Pelobacter seleniigenes DSM 18267: one gene and its partner. The protein of the gene in region 2 interacts with the protein of the main gene of each other region in a pairwise test. Links are inferred from orthologs where the notes say so. Each region holds a gene or a part of one and is shown on either strand. Other genes may lie near its edges.

Region 1 (6,360 bases), 350 kb from region 2 along the record:
GATGTTTTTTAACGGTGCCGAGAACCGTCGACAAGCCGAGGCCGGTCCCATCTGCCGCTCCTTTGGTGGTAAAGAACGGATCAAATATTTTTTCGATTGTTGCGGCGGACATCCCGCAACCGGTATCTTCGATCCCAAGCCGCACAAAATGCCCCGGGGTCGCGTTAAACCGGTCCGGAATCTGTTCCTGCTGCAGTTCAATCCGTTTAAATGAAATTGTCAGGGTGCCTTTTTCCCCCATGGCATAAACGGCATTGGTGCAGATATTGATAATCGCTTCCTGAAGTTGATTGGCATCAGCGTTCACATAGATTGTCTGATCCTTGAGTTCGATGTGGGTATCAATCTTCACCGAGGAAGGAAGGGTTGATCTTAACAGCTGCAGCGTCTCGGCAAGACATTTGGAAAACTGGACCGGAAGGAAGCGGGGCGGCTCCTTGCGGCTGTAGGTCATGATTTTTCTGACCAGGTCACTGGCTCTCTGAGCCGCGATGAACGCATTGCGCAGATGCTCCGTGCCGACAGTATTCCGCTGCATCTTGAGTTGAGCCAATTCCAGGTTGCCGAGGATAATCGCCAGATTATTATTGAAATTGTGAGCAATTCCACCAGCCATAGTGCCGATGGTTTCCATCTTCTGCGACTGCCGCAGCTGGAATTCCAGTTCGGCCTCACGGGTCACATCCCGCAAAATCAGAATCAGCCGGCCGGCATCCTTCTTGTCACGGGCCAGGGGGGACAAGATCAATTCTTTCTCCAGGGTCGCCTGATCCGTTCCCGTAGCGCTGAACCGACCGGTCCAGGACAGCTCGTTGTCAATGGCCGCCCGAATGGAAGAGGCCTGATCGTTGGGGAGAATTGCGTCCCCAAGCTCAAATATCCCTTTCCCCAACAGCTCTGCAGACGATTTTCCGGTCAGACTCATCAGCCCCTGATTGACATAATCGATAGTGCCGTTTTTCCCTGCAATGGCAAGACCGAGAGGGCATTCATCGAGAGCCGCGACCAGTTGCCCGGATTGGCGATTGAACTGATCGCGCAACCGGGCCGCCCGGGCATAGAGATAAGCTCCCAGCAGGCTGATGGCGGCCAGAATTGCCACGCCGAGCCTCAATGAATGGACATGGGAAGCCATCAGTCGGGGCATGGTTCCAGGCGGCAGCCGCTCCAGCAGAGTCCAGCGTTGCTCAACTGATTGCGGCGCGACTTCTTCAATGCGGGGGTTAAAGAGGAATTGGGCGCTATTGACTGACAGAAAGGCGGAGAGCCTCTGCTCACTGAAAAAGTAGCCGCGGGGTGAGGCATTAATCTGTGCCCACAGGTCCGGTTCTTCTGTGGCCAAATTGAACTCCCGCCGTGTCGGCAGCATGAAGCCCCACTCTTTTTCCTGAGTGGGCCCCTTGAGATAGAAGCCTTCTCCGTTAATGAGCTGAACCTGCCCCTGACTGGTCGGAAAAATATCGTTCAGCCCTTGCAGCAGGTTTTCAGCCAGGTAGTTTAACACCAGCACTCCGGCAACCTGATTGCGGGTGTCGATGAGCTTCATAGCCACCCGGATCATCGGCTTGTAGGGGAGTTCGATCGCTCCATTTTCTACGCTCAAGTCCAGGGGGGAAGCATAGAAAACCCCCGGGGGTAAGGCGATGGCCTGCCGGAAGTAATAGCGTTGCGATTTGTCCTGCAGTTCTTCATCCCCAACAATGACCGCCTTCCCCGGCAGGGCGTTCACCCTGATCACTTCCATACCGTCCGGGGCTAACAAACGGATCTGGTCGTAATGGTGGCGCAGGTTGACAAAATCGCTGAAACGGGTTTCCAGATTGTGGCGGGCAACGAAGGAGGGGCTATCGAGATAGGTCCTTAAAACGCTGCTGGACGAAAGCAACGCAAGGTCACCGGTTAAGTCGTGCAACTCTTTTTTGAGGTAAAATTCACTGAGATCAAGATTCCGGGTCAACTCGGCCTTGAGTTGGATCAGCTCCTGGCGATAGAGGGAATTGTATAATCCCCAGGTGCCCAAGCCGATCAGAACCAGGCACACCCCCCAAATCATCGCAAACCGTTTGATCCATGGGTCGTCGTTTCGTCGTTGAAACTGAAACGCCATGTTCCCTCCCATCAGAACAATATAAGAGCTTCCCTTGAATGATCAGGGCGTAGCAACAGATCGCCGTGGAACATCCGTTCCTCTCACCTGGAGAACGGCCAAGTGGGCATCGAGCAGACAAGACGCTTATATTAAACCATTGCACAGAAAAAAAGAAAAGGGGCCACAATGGCCCCTTGGACGAGGGAGTCGTCGGGAGTACATAACAATGTACAGACTGCTGTACATCTGCCGGGCGGAGAACCGGCGTTCATGACAGAGGCAATACTCTTTCAATGCATCTGCAAGGCAGTGCAGAAAATAACAGGATCGATGTAAAAAACGGGACGAATCAATCAACCCGACGTCTGAGAAAGGTCGGGATATCAAACTGCTCGTCGTCAACAAACAGATCACGCGGCTGGCTGGGCAGATCGCGGGTCCTGCGGCCGTAAGGGACGCCGGTCGGTTGTTGATTACGAATATGGGTCGGGATGTCAAGATCGATCTTGCTGCTGGCCTGGGCCAACATCTGGGCACGTTGATCAATGATGTCGGAGACCTTCTTCTTTTCTTCCTGAGGGTCGCCGAAACCGGTCGCTATCGCGGTGATCTTGATGTTATCGCCAAGGCTTTCGTCGATGACCAGACCGACAATGATATTGGCGTCTTCGTGGACTTTTTCATGAATGATGGTGGAGGCTTCTTCAAATTCTTCCATGGTCATGTTGGACGAACCGGAGATATTGACCAGCACACCCATGGCGCCGGAGATATCGACCTCTTCCAACAACGGGCTGCTGATGGCACTGTGGGCGGCTTCGGCAGCGCGGCGTTCGCCTTCGGCCATACCGATCCCCATCATGGCCATACCGCGGTTACTCATGACGGTGCGCACGTCGGCAAAGTCGACGTTGATCAGGCCTTCGGTGGTAATCAGATCTGAAATCCCCTGCACCGCCTGCCGCAGCACATCGTCGGCGGGCTTGAAGGCATCCAGGATGCTCATGTTTTTACCAGCCAGGCCGAGCAGGCGATCGTTGGGAATCACCACCAGCGAATCAACCACCTCACGCAATTGGGCGATCCCTTCATCGGCGCGCTGCATGCGTTGCCGACCTTCCCGGGAGAAGGGTTTGGTCACCACCCCAACGGTCAGCGCCCCGGCCTCTTTGGCAGCCTTGGCAATGACCGGTGCGGCACCGGTTCCGGTCCCACCGCCCATCCCGGCAGCAACAAAGATCATATCGGCACCGGTGAACAATTCGACCAGGCGGGACAGGTCCTCCTCCGCAGCCTGACGACCGATTTCCGGATTGGCGCCCGCTCCGAGCCCTTTGGTCAGTCCGGAACCAAGCTGAATTTTCATGGACGCTTCGCTTTTGCGGAGCGCTTGTGCATCGGTGTTGGCCGCAAGAAATTCGACCCCGTCGACCTTGCAGCGGATCATGGTGTTAACGGCATTGCCTCCGCCACCACCGACGCCGATCACTTTGATTCTCGCAACCTGATCGAGATTCTCTTCAAACTGAAACATGACTCCCTCTTGATTAGGCATAATGCCCTCCCCTGTTGCTGTGTTTCCGGTTTCTCCGCGACCCCGAAAACTGGTTATATACAAGTTACTATAAGTTACCAAAATTCAACTAAATAGACAAGTAATTATATAATAATTATTTATCAGAAAAACTCACTGAACCATTCCTTCATCCGGCGTGAAACCCGCTCAAACAGGTTGGCATCACCCGCTTTGAAGGTCTGCACCTTGGTGTTCATGCTGCCATGCTTGACCAGGCCGACTCCGGTGGCATAGATGGGCGAGGCAACAACATCAACCAACCCACCGATATTCAAGGGTTTTCCACGCCGCACCGGAAGATTGAAGACCTGTTCGGCCAGCTCCGGCATCCCCGGCAGAATGGCACTGCCGCCGGTGATGACCACGCCGGAAGCGATCAGATCCTCGTAACCGCTCTTGATAATCTCCCGGTTGACCAGGGAAAAGATTTCTTCCACCCGCGGCTCAAGGATCTCGGCCAGCAGCTGCCGGGACAGAATGCGTGGTTCGCGCCCGCCCACCGAAGGGACTTCGATGGTTTCATCCTTGCCGACCATGGAGGTCAGGCAGCAGCCATAAGCCTGTTTGATCTTCTCAGCTTCCGCCATGGGGGTGCGCAGGCCGACGGCGATGTCATTGGTCAGGTGGTCGCCGCCGATGGAGAGGACCGAGGTATGCTTGATCGCCCCTTCCGAGAAGATGGCGATGTCGGCGGTTCCGCCGCCGATATCAACCAGGGCCACCCCGAGCTCCTTTTCATCCGGGGAGAGCACCGCCTCGCTGCTGGCCAGTTGCTCCAGAACGATATCGGCGACATCCGCCCCGGCCCGGTTACAGCTCTTAATGATATTCTGGGCGCTGGCCACCGCACCGGTCACGATATGGACCTTGGCTTCCAGGCGGACCCCGCTCATCCCCAAGGGTTCGCGGATGCCGTCCTGATCATCGATGATGAATTCCTGGGGCAGAATATGCAGAACTTCGCGGTCCATCGGTATCGCTATCGCTTTTGCCGCATCGATAACCCGCTGCAAATCTTCGGTGGTGACCTCGCGGTTCTTGATGGCAATCACCCCTTGGGAATTGAGCCCCTTGATGTGACCGCCGGCAATTCCTGCGTAAACCGATTTGATCTCGCAGCCGGCCATCAGTTCAGCTTCGCGAATCGCTTTCTGGATTGCGGCGACAGTACTTTCAATATTGATGACCACACCTTTGCGCAATCCCTTTGACGGGCTGGTACCGATACCGACAATCTCCAGACCGTCCTCCGTCATGTTGCCGACAATGCAACAGATCTTGGTGGTCCCGATATCCAGGCCGACGATCAAATTTTCAGTTTTCTTGCTCATGACACCCCCTTGGTATCAGCTTTTGGCCGAAGTTTTCGACCGTTGTATTCGAACAATGACTTTTTCATCAACATTGAGATCTATGTAATCGAGGATCGGCAGCTTGGGCTGCAGCTGGGCATAAATCTGTTCCAGGCGATCGATCTTCCTGGCAAAATGGTCCCAGCCCAGCTTAATGGCGACGCCGCCGTTCATGGTCAACAGGGTCAGACCGTTTTCAGCGGTCCGGTGAATTTCCGAGACCTGTGCCAGATTGAGGGTCTTGCGTTGCTTCAGATCGGCAATCAGCGTCACAATCTGCTTCAGCAACTGGGCATATTCAGTTTCATGCTGCTGGGCACGCTCATAATCGAATCCCGTCACCACCGGAAAATCCAGTTGGTCGCTGCTGTCCAGGACCTTGAAAATCTCGCCATGGTCATCAAGGTAATACAGGTAGCCGAGGTTGATAATCGCCACCGGCTTACGTTCAACCAGGGTAATTTTGACCTGGCGCGGAAAAATCCGCTGCACCCGGGCTTGCTTTACCCAGGGGTTTTCCTCGATTTTGTGCCCGATCATGCCCAGATCCAGGCTGAAAGTATTGACCCCGGGCTCAATATCCGACAACAGCACGATCTGTTCCCGAGTCAGCCGGGTATTGCCGGTCACATCGATAGTGTCGATGCGAAACATGTCCGAAGCCATCAGCAGCTGGACCAGGAAGAACCCGCCCACCACCACTAAAGCGGCGCTGAACAGGGCCACCCCGACACGTAAAGCGCGATGCAGGAATTTACGCACTTCGAGGGGCTTGCGCTCCTGCTTGCGGCGATTCCTGCGCACTTTCCTGGTCTTCTGTTGATGACTTTTCAGATCACGCATGGTCTCAACTCTTATTTGTCCAGATCCGCGTCGTCCAACAACATTTCAACCAGCTGCGGAAAGGCGATCCCCGCGGCCGCAGCGGCCTTGGGCAGCAGGCTGGTTTCGGTCATCCCCGGAATGGTATTGACTTCGATGCAATAGTATTCACGCTCCCGCAGCATGAAATCGACCCGGGCGGCACCTCGACAACCGAGGGCCCGATAAGCGGCTTCGGCGGCCCGCTGGACCTGCTGATAAACTTCCGCATCAATGGGTGCGGGCAGCAGATAGGCGGTATCGCCGGAGAAATACTTGGCCTGGTAATCATAAAAACCGCTCTTGGGAACGATCTTGATGATCGGCAGGGCTTTGCCATTCAGCACCGATACGGTCAGCTCATCCCCGTCGATGAAATCTTCCACCAGCACGGTTCCGTCGAGTTCGGCAGCAGCAGCAATCCCCTGCCGAAGCACGTCTGCGGTCCGGGCGATGGTGATGCCGATGGTCGATCCCTCTCG
Region 2 (8,296 bases):
CCTTTGCCGGTAACCGCAATGTGCACATTTAAAAACAACAGATTATTGGCCGCTTTGTCGAAATATTCGATGGCCTTGTCCCACTCTCCCATATCCAGATAAAGCGAAGCCAGATTGTTTTGGTAGCGCGGATTGTCCGGTTCCAGTTCCAGTGCCTTGAAATAATGCTTCTCAGCCTCTTGATAGGCTTGTTTCTGCTGATAGGCCTGCGCCAGCGCAACTTGAATGGAGCTGCTGTTCGGTTCCAGTTTGACCGCGGTTAACAACTCCTTCAGAGCATAAGTCGGATTATTGCTCTGCAGATGTGCTATGGCCAATTTATAATGCATATCAGCCTGATGCTGTTTTTCGACTTGTGTTGTCGCCGCGCAGGAACAAAGCAGGCAAACACAGATCAGCACCAGGGTTCTTTCGATTCTTCTCATTTCGGTCCTCCGACAGATTACATGGCGCCGAGAAAACGTCCCAGGCTCGCCAGACTTTGGGACTGAAGCAATGCGCTATCATAGTCGCTGCCAGCAGAATTTTGCGCCACCGCCTTTCCGGCCACAGCAGCTTTTGTGCGGGATGGCCTGCAAATCGGCAAGGCTTTCCAGTAATCCTGCTTCTTCTCCAGAGATTTCAGATGGAAATCCGTTTCAGTAAGAGTAAACCCCATGGATTCTACGAAAAAAATCCCCTCTTCATATAGCTGTTGAGCTTTATCGCTGGTCACTTCGCCTTTTTGAGGGACAAAAAAGATGGAACTCCCACTCTCGACGAGATAGAAGGCAATCAGTACCAGGCTCTTCTGGCCACTCGAGGCCAGGATCAGATAGGCACTGCACAGCTGCGGGGGGAACCCTGCAAAAGCCAGCTGAACATTGCTGGACGCAGCATGAAGGTGGGTTATCTTTTCAGCCGGAAGGTTCAGACTGGTCAAACTTTTGTGCTGGATAAACATCAGTCTCCTCCGTGAACGGGGTCAGGGAAAGGGTCTCCCGGAACGTCTGCAAACAAAATCCATAATCTTTCAGGGCCGGCCAGCAGCGACCGCCCGGCGGCGTACAGCGGTTGCTACCGTGCGCTCCCCCATCGCCAAGCCGCGGGCGTTATCCGTCCAGGTCAGCAAAATCGGTCAATAGTTTAATTTTACGGTAACGATCAGAAATATCCCGGTGGTCGAGCTCCTTCAGGCGGTCAAGGCTGAATTTTTCAACGGTAAAAGACGCCATAACCGTGCCGAACACCGTCGCTTTGCGCATATTTGCCTCATCCAGGTTCCGCGTGGCTGCCAAATAGCCGACAAACCCGCCGGCAAAGGTATCGCCAGCGCCGGTCGGATCAAACACTTCATCCAGTGGATAAGCCGGCGCCGCAAAGGTCGATCCTTCCGAAAACATCAGAATGCCGTATTCCCCACGCTTGACCACCAGAGTCCGGGGCCCGAATCCGCGCACGATCTGTGCCGCTTTGATCAGATTCGGCTCTTCGGCCAATTGCCTGACTTCCGCTTCATTAATAATCAGGATATCCACTTTCCCCAGGGTGCGAATCAGTTCTTCACGTTTGCCATCGATCCAAAAATTCATGGTATCACAGGCGATGAATTTCGGGTTTCTGACCTGCTGCAGAACGTCCAGTTGCAATTCCGGATCGATATTGGCAAGGAAAACATATTCAGCATCCCGGAAATTTTCCGGCAGCTGCGGCTTGAAAGATTCGAACACATTAAGCTGGGTGTCCAGGGTGTGGGCCTCGTTCAGGTCATATTCGTAGCGCCCTTTCCAGCGGAATGTCTTACCCGGGCTGGTCTGCAGGCCACTCAGGTCAATATTGCGGCTGGTCAGGAAATCGATATGCTGCTGAGGGAAGTCTTCGCCGATCACGGCCACCAGCTGAACATCGGTAAAAAAACTCGCCGAGGTGGAAAAATAGCTGGCCGAACCGCCCAGGACATCATCCGCCTCACCAAACGGGGTGGTGACTGAATCAAAGGCAACACTGCCGACAACAAGGATGCTCATGGTTTGTCCTTACCTGGAAACATATTTGCCGATAATCGGTTCCAACGCCTGCAGCGTTTCCTCCGGAATCAAGCGGTTATCGGTCATGATGGCGTATTTTAAAGCCTCAGCGCAGGCGCAACTGCGTTGCGAGCGTTGGGCAACAATCTTTTCAACAGCGGTCTTGATGATATTGCGCGCCGTGGCCACATTCTGCTTGATGATGGCGATGACCGCCTCCACCGAAACATCGTCATGGCCATCATGCCAGCAGTCATAGTCAGTGGCCAGGGCAATTGTGCCATAGCAGATTTCCGCTTCCCGGGCCAGGCGTGACTCCGGCAGGTTGGTCATGCCGATAATGTCAACGCCCCAGGAACGGAAAATGTTCGATTCGGCCCGGGTCGAAAAGTTCGGCCCTTCTATACAGATATAGGTTCCGCCGCTATGAACCGTTGCACCAACCTCCCGGGCTGCCGCAACCAGCAGTTGGGAAAGATCGGCACAGACCGGGTCGGCAAACTGAACATGCCCGACAACGCCGTTGCCGAAAAAGGTCGAAGCCCTTTTTCCCTGGGTACGATCGAAAAACTGGTCCGGAACCACAATATCACCCGGGACTATATCCTCACGCATACTGCCAACGGCCGACACCGAGATAATCTGTTCAACACCAAGTTTTTTAAGGCCGTAGATATTCGCCCGATAATTGACTTCCGAAGGAAGAAGTCGATGCCCGCGACCGTGGCGGGGGAGAAAGACCATCCGCGCCGAACCAAGCCGGCCGGTAATAAAAGCATCGGAAGGCGCTCCGAAGGGGGTTTCCATCGTCACTTCCTGGACTTCGGTCAGCCCTTCGATCTCATAGAGACCGCTTCCACCTATAACACCGATCACCGGTTCCTGCATAATTAAATGTCCTCTCTGTAAAAAATGAACACACACAATCTATAATAGTGAAGACTCGGCCCTCATCGGGCCAAGGCATATTTTTTCTGCAAGCATCACCTTGCCCAAAACGCCAACGTCAGACCTGGCAGTTCATAACCGCGCCTCTGCCCGCTGGCAGCAGCGGCGCTCATCATCCCGAGACCCTGTTGACCTTGACTCCTGCCAGCTGACCTTTCAGTTGGCCACAAGCCGCGGCGATATCCTGCCCTTTACTGGCCCGTAATGTAGCAACAATGTTGCGCTGCAGCAGATAGCTCTGAAACTCTTTCACCGCAGCTTCGCCCGGTGCTTTAAATTCACTCCCGGGATGGGGGTTGAAAGCAATCAGATTGACCTTACAGCGCACCCCGTGCAGCAAGGAAACCAGCCGCTTTGCATCGGCGAGGGAATCGTTGACCCCGTTGATGAGGATATACTCAAAGGTGACCCGTTGGCGGGTTTCGACTGCGAAATCCCGACATGCGGCCAGCAACTCAGCCAAAGGATATTTGCGGTTGACCGGCATCAACTGGTCACGCAGTTCATCCGTGGTGGCATTCAGCGAAACCGCCAGGTTCACCTTGATACGGTGACCTAATTGGCGAATCTCCGGGACCAGGCCGCAGGTGGACAGGGTGACCCGTCGGGTGCCATAACCGAGGCCGTCGTCAAGATAGAGGATCTCCAATGCCTGCACCACATTATCGATGTTGTGCAGAGGCTCCCCCATTCCCATCAGGACAATATTGCCAACCGGCCCATCTTCCTGCGCAGCACAGACCTGATTGACGATCTCGGCCGCTTCCAGATTGCGAACCAGGCCGAAAGTGCCGGTCATACAGAAGCGACAGCCCATGGCACAACCAACCTGAGTTGACAGACACAGGGTAGCTCGCCCCTCTTCCATGGGGATTCTGACCGCTTCAACGGTTTCACCGTCAGCCAGTCGGAATAGATACTTCCTGGTTCCATCCTGACTATCCTGAACAGCTTCCGGGCGACACCGGGAAATAAAAGCGCTTTTTGCAAGTCGCTTGCGAAAGTCCTTGGCAAGATCCGTCATCTCTTCAAAATCATAGACATGCCGCTGGTAGATCCAGCGCAGCAGTTGCTTGGTGCGGTACTTTTCCTTGCCGAGTCGAGCCAGGAATTCTTCCAGCTGCTGCCGGGTCATGCTTTTTAAATCTACTTTTTCCGAACTCAATAAAACCTCTATGTCCAGCGTCCCGATTGGATGGCCATGATGAAAGATGGCCATAGGATACGCCGATGAAAGAAAAACGCCCTCCGGAATTCTACCGAAGGGCTTGCCGGCTGACAAGGTCATTGTCAGCAAACCTGAACCTTACCCACCCGGTTTCAGCAAGGGCTGGGAAAGATCCACAACAAAAGGAAAGGTTAGAGTAATTCCAGCCCGTTAAAAAAGTAGCCCAATTCGAAAGCGGCGGTTTCCGGGGCATCGGAACCATGGGTGGCATTTTCACCGATAGAGGTGCCGAATTCGTTGCGCAGAGTCCCTTCAGCAGCCTCGGCCGGGTTGGTTGCCCCCATCAGCTCCCGCCATTTCAGAATCGCGTTGTCCGCTTCCAGGGCCATGACCAGGCACGGGCCACTGCTCATGAAGTCGGTCAGTTCTCCGAAAAAGGGTCGTTCTTTGTGAACAGCGTAGAAGCCTTCGGCTTCAACCTTGCTCAGATAAAGTTTTTTCAAACCAACAACCTTGAATCCCTCAGCGTAAATCCGGGCCAGAATTTTGCCGGCGTCCCCGGCGGCAAAAGCATCAGGCTTAATAATTGCGAACGTTCTTTCCATGGTATCCTCCGGAAGAAAATGGGTAACATCCTGTCACTAAATCAATCCTGTTGACCGGCCAGCTCGCGCAGCAGGGGGATGACTTGGCGTAACGCATTGCCCCGGTGACTGATCCGATTTTTAATGTCGAGGGGCAGCTCCGCTGTGGTCTTGCCGTATTCGGGAACCAGAAACAGCGGGTCATAGCCAAAGCCCCCGGCGCCTCTTTTCTCATGCAGAATGATTCCCGACACCGTCCCGGTAAAAGTTTCGCACCGACCGTCCGGCCAGGCCAGGGCCATCACACAATGAAAGGCCGCCTGTCGCTCATGATCAGGCAGCGACGCCATCGCCTCAAGCAGTTTGCGGTTATTGGCCTCGTCGTTACCCTGCTCTCCGGCATAGCGTGCGGAATGAACTCCGGGTGCGCCATCCAGACCGGACACCACCAGCCCGCTGTCATCGGCCAGGGTCAGCAGCTGACTGAAGGCCGCCATCTCCCGGGCCTTCTTGCAGGCGTTAGCGGTAAAAGTATCACCATCCTCCACAACCTCAGGGGGATTCTGCAATTGATCAAGACCGATAATTTCAATGGGACAATCTGCCAGCAGACTGCGAATTTCCTTTAACTTGCCGGCGTTGCCGGTGGCCACGAGCAATTTCATGAGAGCTGCAGCGCCTGTTTCTGCAACAGGGCCAGATCGGAACAGCCCTGCAGCGCCAAGTCCCGTAACAGATCGAGCTCCTGCAAAGAAAAGGGCTCCTCTTCTGCGGTCCCCTGCACCTCGACAAACTTTCCGGAACCGGTAATGACAAAGTTCATGTCAACATCGGCAGAAGAATCTTCTGCATAGTTCAGATCCAGCAGCGGTTGCCCGCCGACAATCCCGACACTGATGGCGGCGACACTGTCCAGCAGCGGAATACTTTTCAACTGGCCAGCATCGACCAGACCGGCAAGCGCATCGTGCAAAGCCACATAGGCCCCGGTAATCGAAGCGGTCCGGGTTCCCCCGTCGGCCTGCAGTACATCGCAATCGATCTGGATGGTTCTTTCGCCAAGGGCCTTGAGATCGGTGATCGCCCGCAATGAGCGGCCGATCAGCCGCTGAATTTCCTGGGTCCTTCCCGACAACTTACCTTTCGCAGCTTCGCGCATGGAGCGGGAATGGGTTGCCCGGGGCAGCATGCTGTATTCGGCGGTCACCCAGCCCCTCCCTTCGCCGCGCATAAACGGGGGCACCCGTTCTTCAACGGAAGCATTGCACAGGACTTTGGTTTCGCCGCAACAGATCAGCACCGAGCCTTCTGCATATTTGGTAAAATGACGTTGAAAATCGATCGGGCGCAACTGATTGGCCGGCCGTTGATCGTTGCGCTCGAATTTATTTTGCTGCATTCTGCTGCTCCTTCATTTGCATGGCGTAATTCTTGATTCCATTAAAAATAGCTTCAGCTAATTGTCGTTGGTATTCAGCATCTTCCAGTTGTTTTTCCTCAGCGGAATTACTCAGATAACCAAGTTCGATCAAAACGGTCGGCAGGTTGCCCTGGCCGAGGGACAACCGATTCGACGGATAAATCCCCTGCACCTCGACAGCACTTGACCGCAGCGCCAGGGCCACTTGTGAGGCCAGGAGAAAACTGTGGCTTCTCACCTTGACGGCATCATCTTCGGCGCCGGATTTCGACGTCGGTTGCTCCGGGCGGATAAACAGATTGACCCCATGAATCAATGGGGAAAAGGAGGATTGTGCGTGGAGCAGAATCCAGGCATCGACATCCTCTCCGGACGCGGCTTTGAGCCGTTGGTCCACGGCCAGTTCGTAATCGCCGTCGCGGCTGAGATAAACCGGAATGCCCAGCTTCATCTTCAACTGCTTGGCCAATTTTTCGGCCACTGCCAGGTTCAACTCCTTTTCCTTATAACCGGACGCTGCCAACACCCCGGTATCCAGCCCGCCGTGCCCCGGGTCCAGGGCCACCGCCCTGATCAAAGGTCCGCTGGCCGCTGGTTTGCGGTTGAGCAAAAACGAAAACAGCTGTTCAAGACTGTTCTTTTTTTCTTCCGGAACGCTGTCTGCGTCGGGGTCCAGATTACGGAAATAGACCGGCTGTCCGGCCAGTTGGGAGAGCTGATTGAGGATGAAGCTATCGGTCACGCGCAAACGCCCGTCAATAAAGCGGGGTTTGTCTTTCAGCGGATAGAATTCATCTCCGAGCTTCATGTAGCTGCTGGCCGGGGAGATTTCAGCCCAACCTCTGCGCGTCTGGATCTTGAAAGTATGGTCAATGGAATTCCAGTGGCCTTTCAGACCGACGACATCAAGGGCGTCTTCAATGGCGATATAAGGAACCCCTTTTTGCTGATAAACATCTTCGATGCGCAGCGGATCTTTCCCCCGCAACCCCATATCCACTGCAGCCTGAGCAACGCCAGGCAACACCCCTAGGCCGAGAAAACAGCATATAAGAAAAAAAACACGCATCGGGACTCCTGTAAAAACCGCTTGGTTATAGCTCAGCTGCAAAGACAATGTCAATCCGGGACGGGGCACTCAGGGAACGGCAGCACGTTTGCAACAACGGCGGATGCAGAAAATTCAATTGTGGACATGTCGGTATTTACCGGTCGCCACTGCCGCAGCTGTTGTCTGGGAATGGGGCGAACAAGGTCTCTTCTGGACTGTCTTGTTGAGGCCGCGGCATTCATTGGCAAATAAGCGGTTCGGGATCGGTCAATGGCAGATTCAATGCTTTGCACATTCTCTCCGTCAGCAAATTTTCCAATTCGTTCTGCGCGGCAGGGTCTTCGGCCATATCCCTGACCTGACCGCCGGCGACCATGCCGTGCCCGCCGGCAGAACCGACGCCGGCAACCATCTGCTGGATAACCAGCCCCAATTTGGCATCCGGGACAACTGTCCGCATCGACAAAATCTCGGTGCCATCAAACCAGCCCATGCCCAACACATACTCAACACCCTGCTGACGTAACAGGAAATCAGCCAGTTCGGCGACAAGATCGGGATTTTCAATCCGCTGCAGGTTGAAAACCAACACTTTGCCGTGCAGGTGGGCATTATCAAGGGCAGTGCGAAAGGCGCAGAAATAATCCCTCGAAACCTGCGGGTGTATGATATCGAACAGAATCCGGTTGTTCGACAGTGGCAGCAGCCTGAGATAAGCTTCACGATCGGCCTTGGACCATTCCCGGCCCAGATCCTGGGTTTCCGATTTGATGGCATAAAACAAGCTGGTGGCAAGACGGGTATTGATGGAGACCTGCTGACTGTTCAGGTATTCGTAAAGAATCGTCGCCGAAGCACCATAATGTTCACGGACATCAACCCAACAGATCGCGGACAGATCACGCTTGGGTTGATGATGATCGATGACCAGGTGCACTGGTTGTCCGGCCGGATAGGAATTATTCCCGGTTTGCGGCTGGGTATCAACCATGCAGACCACGTTGAACTGTTCCAGATTCAGTTCGGCGATGGGCACCAGCGGGATCTCCAGCAGTTCCACCATCTTGCGATTTTCACTGCGGCCGATCACCCCGCCATAGGTCAGTATGGCATCCTGCC

What was found. The genes of interacting proteins can lie anywhere in the genome.
Region 1: the proteins of rlmN (region 2) and ftsZ interact in binary tests that used the Escherichia coli proteins (3 or more experiments, as listed by UniProt). The link is inferred for Pelobacter seleniigenes DSM 18267 from one-to-one orthologs.

What each region holds. Positions count from the first base shown.
Region 1 is NZ_JOMG01000004.1:129,319-135,678, reverse strand. The notes cover bases 1,532-4,465. They hold ftsZ (cell division protein FtsZ), read right to left. Parts: upstream 3,624-4,465; coding sequence 2,439-3,623; downstream 1,532-2,438. Other genes in these bases: ftsA (cell division protein FtsA), read right to left, coding at 3,767-4,465; N909_RS24875 (response regulator), read right to left, coding at 1,532-2,107. In the rest of the region: more of N909_RS24875, read right to left, coding at 1-1,531; more of ftsA, read right to left, coding at 4,466-4,996; N909_RS0117565 (cell division protein FtsQ/DivIB), read right to left, coding at 5,012-5,860; N909_RS0117560 (D-alanine--D-alanine ligase), read right to left, coding at 5,872-6,360. UniProt on the Escherichia coli protein: Essential cell division protein that forms a contractile ring structure (Z ring) at the future cell division site. The regulation of the ring assembly controls the timing and the location of cell division.
Region 2 is NZ_JOMG01000004.1:473,727-482,022, reverse strand. Bases 2,094-4,997 are described here. They hold rlmN (dual-specificity RNA methyltransferase RlmN), read right to left. Parts: upstream 4,120-4,997; coding sequence 3,067-4,119; downstream 2,094-3,066. Other genes in these bases: N909_RS0119140 (XTP/dITP diphosphatase), read right to left, coding at 4,769-4,997; ndk (nucleoside-diphosphate kinase), read right to left, coding at 4,314-4,727; mtnP (S-methyl-5'-thioadenosine phosphorylase), read right to left, coding at 2,094-2,894. Also shown: N909_RS0119170 (tetratricopeptide repeat protein), read right to left, coding at 1-425; N909_RS0119165 (hypothetical protein), read right to left, coding at 443-943; N909_RS0119160 (PfkB family carbohydrate kinase), read right to left, coding at 1,092-2,006; more of mtnP, read right to left, coding at 2,016-2,093; more of N909_RS0119140, read right to left, coding at 4,998-5,371; rph (ribonuclease PH), read right to left, coding at 5,368-6,105; N909_RS0119130 (N-acetylmuramoyl-L-alanine amidase family protein), read right to left, coding at 6,092-7,195; N909_RS0119125 (DHH family phosphoesterase), read right to left, coding at 7,416-8,296.